4 regions of the Vibrio casei genome follow, and region 4 is predicted to be linked to each of the others. Evidence: predicted binding sites of a transcription regulator. Region 4 holds the regulator's gene; each other region holds the start of a gene.
What was found. Region 4 encodes PurR, which represses purine synthesis genes. Its sites were predicted from a motif close to TNANGNAAACGTTTNCNTNA; they were not measured.
Positions count from the first base shown of each region.

Region 1: the regulator PurR is predicted to act here: its motif matches at 1,072-1,091, upstream of purL (phosphoribosylformylglycinamidine synthase).
Region 2: the regulator PurR is predicted to act here: its motif matches at 1,363-1,382, upstream of VCASEI_RS16955 (NCS2 family permease).
Region 3: the regulator PurR is predicted to act here: its motif matches at 1,334-1,353, upstream of purE (5-(carboxyamino)imidazole ribonucleotide mutase).

Region 1 is NZ_AP018680.1:673,740-675,949, reverse strand. Features, by position in the region: gene purL (phosphoribosylformylglycinamidine synthase) at 1-918, opposite strand, end outside; gene mltF (membrane-bound lytic murein transglycosylase MltF) at 1,262-2,210, shown strand, end outside.
Region 2 is NZ_AP018681.1:873,961-876,170, reverse strand. Features, by position in the region: gene VCASEI_RS16955 (NCS2 family permease) at 1-1,289, opposite strand, end outside; gene uraH (hydroxyisourate hydrolase) at 1,652-2,005, opposite strand.
Region 3 is NZ_AP018680.1:2,711,641-2,713,850, reverse strand. Features, by position in the region: gene VCASEI_RS12685 (5-(carboxyamino)imidazole ribonucleotide synthase) at 1-769, opposite strand, end outside; gene purE (5-(carboxyamino)imidazole ribonucleotide mutase) at 775-1,260, opposite strand; gene VCASEI_RS12675 (Sua5/YciO/YrdC/YwlC family protein) at 1,497-2,054, shown strand; gene hemF (oxygen-dependent coproporphyrinogen oxidase) at 2,058-2,210, shown strand, end outside.
Region 4 is NZ_AP018680.1:1,235,532-1,237,741, forward strand. Features, by position in the region: gene VCASEI_RS05960 (ABC transporter substrate-binding protein) at 1-646, opposite strand, end outside; gene purR (HTH-type transcriptional repressor PurR) at 846-1,850, opposite strand; gene elyC (envelope biogenesis factor ElyC) at 2,079-2,210, opposite strand, start outside.

The sequences.
Region 1 (2,210 bases), 560 kb from region 4:
CCAAGGAGAAATAGCCGTTGGATGGTTATGCGTTTCTACTTTCATCAAGATATGTGCTAATTCTTGCGTGTAACCATATTGACGTGTTTTGGGATCAGGGAAGAAACGTCCAACGGTAGAGCCAACCATAACCGCAGCGTTATCTTTATAAGCCGATAAAACGTGATCTGGTGTGACTTCCATGGTGTTTTTGATCATCTTGAATAAAGATTTTTCTTGTTCCACACCATCAATGGTCCAAGCTGCGTTAAAGATTTTATGGCGGCAATGCTCTGAGTTCGCCTGAGCAAACATCATCAATTCAATATCAGTCGGGTTACGGCCTAATTTTTCGGTAAAACTTTCAACTAAGTAACCAATTTCATCATCTGCCAAAGCAAGTCCAAGCGTAACATTCGCCTCTTCAAGCGCAGCGCGACCACCAGTTAATAAATCCACTTCTGAAACCGGTGCAGGTTGCGCGACTTTAAACAAAGCTACAGCTTGTTCAAAATCAGAAAAAACCACTTCCATCATTCGATCATGCAAAAGAGCTTTAACTTCTAATAATTGCAGTTCAGACAATTCAACCGAGGATTCCACATAATAAGCCGTACCACGTTCAAGGCGCTTTACTTTAGTCAAGCCGCAGTTATGGGCAATATCAGTCGCTTTTGATGCCCATGGAGAGATAGTGCCAGGGCGAGGAGTCGTCAACAGCAGTTGACCTTTAGGTTCATGATCTTCGATGGTTGGACCATACGTAAGTAGTTTTTCTAACTTTTCAACTTCTTGAGCATCAAGCTCAGTCGTTAGATCTGCAAAATGTGCAAACTCAGCATAAATACCAGATACAGGTAGGTTTAACTCACGACAAAGCTCTAAAAGCTTGTTGACACGAAATTCGGATAAAGCGGGTGAACCACGCAAAATTCTCATGTACTTAGGTCTCTTTGGCTGTTTGTTTATAAAAAAGAAAAGTGATATTGAAATGACATTCAGATAATTCAATGAATATTCTGGGTACCATTTCAATTTCACCTTATCCTTTTGCGGCACATTATAAAGTAAATCCGTGACCGAAGTAACACCCAAAGCAACCGTTTGCGCAATTTTTTGCTTAAATACTTTTTTCTCATTCAATCAAGGTTTAAATTCAAGTACATGACTATACTATCTTTGCTTGAAACGTTTACATTCTTCATTTTATTCCCCACTAACTTTGCTGATATGTTCACCATTTGGTATAAAGTAGCCTTCGATATCTATATGAGACTACCTTTTGATTAACTTTTCCTCTCATTATTACTTTAAACGCATTCTTTTCATGCTACTTGTTCTTATGGGAATTACAGCATGTCAACCAAACAATGAGTCTAAAACTGACTTGGAAAAAATCCAAGAACGCGGCGTATTGCGAGTAGGGACATTAAATAATCAGCTGTCTTATTTTATTGGCCCTGATGGTCCCACAGGGCTTGAATATGAGTTGGCCAAGCGTTTTGCTGATGAATTAGGCGTTAAATTAGAAATAAAACCTGCCTATCATTTAACAGGGTTACTGCCTGCGCTTGATAACAATGAAGTTGATGTGGTTGCGGCTGGCCTAAGCCATACACCGGAACGCCTCAATAAATATAGCCCAGGTCCTTCTTATTATTATGTTAGCCAACAGGTAATTTATAAGAAAGGATCTTGGCGACCAAGGAACCTACAACAACTCATCGATAAGCAAGGTAAGTTAACCGTAGTCGAAGATTCTCAATTTGAATATACCTTGAAAGAAATAGCTAAGACCCACCCTAATTTAACGTGGAAAACCACGAAGGTTTCAGATTCAGCGGATTTATTAAAAGCCGTATCAGAAGGAAATATTGACTTCACAATGGTCGACTCAGTCACGCTTTCAGTCAACCAACGCTTGCACCCTAACCTTGCTTTGGCTTTTGAAGTCACAGAAGACCAACCCATTTCATGGTTTATTCGTAAAAATGATGACGATGCGCTTTATGCTTTAATGCTTGAATTTTTTGGTAATCTCAATCAATCAGGCCAATTAGCAAGCCTAGAAGAAAAATATTTTGGTCATATTCAAAGTTTTGATTATGTCGATACGCGAGCTTTTATTCGCTCATTAGACAGTAAACTGCCGAGATACAAGAAACTATTTCAAAAGCATTCAAAAGAATTCGATTGGCGTTTAATAGCAGCTTTGTCATACCAAGAGTCCC
Region 2 (2,210 bases), on a different replicon from region 4:
ACTTCTTGTTGTTTTCCGGTTGCTATTTTTAGTACCGTGTAGGTAATAAAGCCTAATGCAATGCCGTTGGCGATAGAAAAAGTCAATGGCATCATTAAGGCTGTAATGGCGGCAGGAGCAGCATCGGTAAAGTCATTCCATTTGATGTGTTGCATGCTACTCATCATGACAAAGGCGACATAAATTAGTGCGCCTGCGGTCGCATAACCTGGGATCATTCCAGCCAATGGCGACACAAAAATTGCCGCAATGAAAAGTAACCCAACCACAACAGAAGACAAACCAGTACGGGCACCAGCTTCAACGCCTGCTGCACTTTCAACATAGCTAGTAACGGGTGGGCAGCCGACACAAGCACCCGCAACACTGGCGACACTGTCTGCTTTTAATGCTTTGCGTAAATCTTTAATTTTTCCGGTTTCTGGGTTGATCAAGTTAGCTCTCTGAGCAACGCCCATTAAAGTACCTGCGGTATCAAACATGTTGACGAATAAGAAAGCAAGAATCACGCTAATCATCGAGATTTCAAGTGCGCCACTAATGTCCATTGCCATAAAGGTTGGAGCGATGCTTGGTGGAGCGGCAAAAATGCCATTATATTCAACAATGCCTAAGCTCCATCCAACAATCGTTACGATAAAAATTCCGATTAATACTGCGCCAAAAATTTTACGCTCACTTAAGACACTAATGATTAAAAAGCAGCACGCCGCTAAAACAGCACTTGGCTGAGTGAAATCGCCAAGAGACACTAAAGTGGCTGGATTTTCAACGACGATACCCGCTGTTTTTAAACCGATAAGGCCTAAGAACAAACCAACACCTGCGGTCATGGAATACCGTAAACTGTGTGGAATACTGTCTAGAATCCATTCACGTAAACTGCTGTAACTCATTAAGACAAACAATACGCTAGAAATAAATACCGCGCCCAATGCCACTTGCCATGTATAGCCCATTTCTCCTACTACGGTAAAAGCAAAGAAAGCATTAAGACCCATTCCCGGTGCTAAACCCACAGGCCAATTAGCATAGAATGCCATTAATAAAGTACCAATAGCGGCACCAACACAGGTGGCAACGAACAAGGCTCCGGCATCCATGCCCGATGTTGCCATGATGGAAGGGTTCACAAAAATAATGTAAGCCATGGTGGCAAAAGTGGTTAAGCCGCCGATGATCTCAGACTTTACAGTCGTACCATGTTCTTTCAGTTTAAACCAACGTTCGAGTAGCCCTTTTGGGGTGCTTGAATCGGTGTTTAGTGATTTCGTTTCTGTATTATTCACTGTTCTATTCCTTGTGGTAGTGCATCTACTTGCTGACTAATTAACAGCTGAGATAGAAAGCTTCTTATGTTTTTTAGGCACAAGTAAGCCTTAGAGGACATCTTGCTCTCTATACAAATTAATGGTGTATACCTTTATTTATTTGAAACGGGCAGCCTTTAATTGAATGGATATTCATGCAATTAGTGTTCCAATAATTTTAGGTTTGAATGATTTGAATAAAACCGACAGCTAACGAGTTTTATTCAAAGTCGATAAAGTATTCGTATTGCATTATTTCGCTTTATCGTTGTTCTTATTTAGTGATCCAATCACCATTGAGTCATTCTTTATATTTATGTGGCACGCACCTTGATAACCGGTTAGCTTCCTCGATAAGTTGAGAAGCTATAAGGAGAACAAAGAAGTGGTACATGGTAATGACTATTTTGATCATTAATACCAAAGCGAATTGAAATATCATCTAAGAAAGGAACGTTGCCTAAGTCGACCCCTTTTTGAGTGAAATAACTGGCGGTATAAAAAATTAATTCGTATTTACCGACTTCAAAATCAGCGGTTTCCAGCAACGGCGAATCGGTTCTACCATCAAAGTTTGTCGTCACCGTTTTAATCAGCTGGCTGCCTTGATCTGTGATGCGAAATAGCTCAACTCGAATATCGCAGCCAGGTACACCATTGGCGGTATCTAAAACATGTGTGGTTAATTTTCCCATAATATTCTCTTCTTACTTTGTTAAATAAATGTGATCATCTTGAATTTGATTATGTACACAACATTGTGTTACGTAAAGGTGATAGATGAAAAAATTGGTGATTGATCAGGTAATCCATAATGTGGTTATTTTGAAGGTTGAAACTAACAATCTGATAATATTAATATTTATCGTGACAGCTTCATGTTTATTAATAATGAAAAAA
Region 3 (2,210 bases), 1.3 Mb from region 4:
GCAGCCCTTCTACATCAAAAAACTCAATGGCCAAAACACCAACGTAATTGAGTTTGTCTGCAATAGCGATAAACATTTTTTTTGCTTGTTCTTGGAGCTCTGGTTCATTAATAGCGGTGGAAAGGCTTAATACTCCATCGACATGAATGTTTTCAGCTAATGGGTAGACGACGATGTCTCCATTGGCTCTACGGGCTCCAATCAAAGACACTTCTCTTCCGAAAGGAACAAACTCTTCAGCCACGATGGCTTGGTGTGGGGTATTCAATAAGCTTTGTTCCATTTCTTGCCAAATAGACTCGACTTGTTCAAGTTGTTTTAAGCGCCATTGTCCTTTTCCATCATAACCACCTAAAGCGGTTTTTAGCACCATAGGGACACCGACATAGGCAATAGCTGCGTCGAATTCAGATCTATTGGTAATGATGGTGTATTTGGCATTTGCGACGTTCGCATCGTCAAGTAATTGCTTTTCAATGCGACGATCACCACCTGCTTTAATCGCTTGAGTGGAAGGCTGTAATTTCCCGCTTCTTTCACAAACCTCTAAGATAGAATGGGGAATGTGTTCAAACTCGGCAGTGATGACATTGGCTTGAGCGATGGCGTTATTTAATCCATGACCAATAACATGTTGTGTTAATGGGTGAATGATTTTTTCGCTATCGACATCAAAAGCGGCAATATCAATATTTAATGGCGCGCCAGCTAACGACATCATTCGAGCCAATTGACCCGCACCCAAAACAAGAACTTGCTGATTTACCATAAGTCTTAATCCTCAGCCGGGTTTGGATTCGCTAAAACGGTGTCAGTTTGCTCTTTACGAAAAGCTTCAACTGAAGCCATGATCTTTTCATCATGGGTACCTAAAATTTGCGCGGCGAGAATACCCGCGTTTGCTGCTCCGGCTTCACCAATTGCTAAGGTGCCCACTGCAATGCCTTTTGGCATTTGAACAATCGAATAAAGAGAATCAACTCCAGAGAGTGCACGAGATTGAACCGGCACACCCAATACCGGTAAGCTGGTGAAGGCTGCAGCCATGCCTGGAAGGTGAGCGGCACCGCCAGCCCCAGCAATAATGACTTTAAGTCCACGCGCTTTTGCACTTTCTGCGTATTCAGCTAATAAGTGAGGAGTTCGGTGAGCGGAAACCACTTTGGTTTCATAAGGCACATTGAAACGATCTAACATTTCAGCGGCAAGTTTCATGGTTGGCCAATCGGATTTTGAACCCATAATGATTCCAACTTTCATCGAAAACTCCTTAACGTAGGTCTTTTATAAGTGAATTAGGGGAATTGTTCGACATTATACGGTTAAAACTCACCAAGGAAAACGTTTGCGTTAGGTTGTTTGGTTTAAAAGTGAAATCTAATTGTATTGCGGTTAAAGAAATTAAGATTGAAATGAAAAATTTTTAGGCATGAGCACCAAGGTTTTATACACTGGTCAATATAAAGTGAACTGACACACTCTAAGAGGAACAAATGTTGGATAATTTTGATGCTGTTGTACAAGCGCTGCACCAAGGTGACGTGATTGCTTACCCAACTGAAGGAGTATTTGGTGTAGGTTGCGATCCTGATAACTTGTCGGCGATTGAGAAATTACTTCAGCTTAAGCAGCGCCCAATAGAAAAGGGGCTAATTTTGATTGCGGCGAGTTATCAACAATTATTTCCTTACATTGATGACTCTCAATTAACTGATGAGCAACTTCAAACGGTTAAAGCTAGTTGGCCTGGTCCTGTTACCTGGGTTATGCCGGTTAATAAGAATGTTTCCTCTCATCTTACTGGACAGTTTCATTCTATTGCGGTACGAGTGACCGATCATCCATTAGTTCAAAAGCTTTGCTTGTCTTTTGGTAAGCCAATAACCTCAACGAGCGCTAACTTAACCGGTCTTGAACCTTGCCGTACGACTGAAGAGGTTCAATATCAGTTTGGTGATAAACTCATTGCTATTTTGGAAGGTAAGGTGGGCGGCAGAACAGTGCCAACTGAAATTCGAGATGCCAAAACATCCAATGTATTAAGACAAGGATAAATCATGCAAAAGGTCGACAAATCAGCGGTGAAAGCCTTTTTAATGTCGTTGCAAGATTCTATTTGCCTTCAGTTGGAAACGGTGGATGGAGGAGCATTCTTACAGGATGAGTGGGATCGCGAGCAAGGTGGTGGTGGCCGTAGCCGTGTTATTCGA
Region 4 (2,210 bases):
GCGCGGGATCATGATTGGTTAACTCGATTAATAATGCTTTTAAAAAACTGGTGCCATGAAATTGAGGTGGTTTTGGATAGGTAATTCGTCCAGGATGCGCTTTGGCATAAGTAAGTAAAGCAAGGGCGGACATAGGAGGCGATGGCAGCTTTTTTGTGTCATAGATATACACCAATTGGCCCACACCCCAAGGCGCTTCTAAGCCGTTGGTCGGCTCTGCAAAATCTGTCGTGACAGGGAGTGATTGATCAACTTTCTCCCAGTTCGGAAGAGCGTCGACAAAAGGCCCGAAGAGTAATTGGTTATGCTTCATGGATTTGAAATTTTCACCATTGATCCAGACGACATCGACACTGCCATTACTATTTTTATTCGCCGCTTTTTCGGCTAAAAGGCGGGTTGTGGTTTCCGCAATGTCACTGACTTTTACATGATGAAGTGTAATCCCATAGCGTTGCTTAACTTGCGAGCTTGCCCAGCGAAGATAATCATTAATTTCTTGGCTTCCTCCCCAGGCATTTAAATACACATCTTGTCCTTTCGCTTTTACTTCAATAGATTGCCAATCCGATAACGTGTCGGCGTGAGACATAAAAGGTAAAGTTGTGGAGAGTGTTAACGCACAGCTAAGCAAAAAATGTTTCATACAAATCCTATGTAATGGTACATGTTGTAATAGAAGACAGAACTAAAAGGAAAAAAATTTCATTATTTCTAATAAATTAGCGCCTTAAAAATGCCATCTATGAGGGTAAGAGCTATCCGGCTCAATGGGTATTTTAGTAAATAAAAACCAGCGACAGGCGCTGGTTTTATAGTTTAGTCATGCTTATTATTGTTGTCTGTTATTTTAATGTTTTTACCGTTGAACGTTCAAGAATTTCAGGAAACATTTCAAATACTTGCTTCGCATGGTCTTTATCTTTGATTCGTTCTAGAAGAATTTCGACAGCATTCTTACCTAAACGACGCTTAGGTTGGTGAATCGTGGTTAATGGTGGTGAAAAGTAAGCCGATAGATCAATGTTGTCATAACCAATGACGGAAATGTCTTCTGGAATATTGATTCCTTTTTCTTGTAATCGACTCATTAGGCCGAGCGCCATAATATCATTGAAACAGAAAACTGCCGTTGGTCTTTTTTCCATAGCCAGAATTTTATCCGCTGCGATGACCGCTGTATCACATTCAAAATTACCTTCTAATAACCATTCTTCAGGTAACGATAAATCTTCTTCAGCTAAAGCACGTTTACAACCGGCGATACGTTCTTTACATGCCATTTTCTCAAAATGACCACTTAAGCACGCAATATCGGTATGACCATGGTCGAGCAAATAGCGGGTTGCTAGGTAACCACCGGCTTCGGAGTTATCAACAATTTTATCGGCTTTCGATGTCTCAGGCCCCCAATCCATAACCACCTTGGGGATGTCTGGATGACCATCTAGCATTTCGCGTAGTTCTTCATCAAGATCGGAACACATTACCAATAATCCATCGACACGTTTTCCTGCAAGCATACGGATATAATCGCGTTGTTTGTCGACTAAACCACCGGTATTACACAAAATGAGAGTATAGCCTTGACGATAGCAATAGCTTTCTACGCCATCGACCACTTCTGCAAAGAATGGATTGGTTGATTGCGTAACTAACATCCCAATCGTGCTGGTGGTATTACATTTTAAGCTACGAGCCACCGCACTTGGGGCGTAATTAAGTTGTTTAACGGCCGCCATGACTTTTTCTTGCGTTGTTTCTGCAACAAAACGAGTCTTATTGATGACATGAGACACGGTTGTGGTTGAGACTCCAGCAATGCGTGCGACATCTTTAATTGTAGCCATAGTGAGTTTCCCTTGTGCGGATGTTACTGAATCTTGTAATAGAACAAGCGACTAAAAAGATAAAAGTCGCCTTTTATGAGCGACTTAGGATAATTTCATATTATTTAACCACTGATTTTAGTCTTAAAAGACAGTGCTGACAATCAAATGGCGTACTTTTATCGATGAAAGCAATCGTCGACGCCAACGATTGCTTTCTAGGTTTTAAGAAAGGAGATACTGAAACTATTATTCTAATGTAGTGGTCGGCTCTGTGGTTACCGGTTCAGTCACTAAAGTATTGCGAATAGAAAGCCACCAGCGACCAAGTTGTTCATGCCAGAATCGTTCGCTTTGTTCTAGATATTTAGCTTGAGGAGT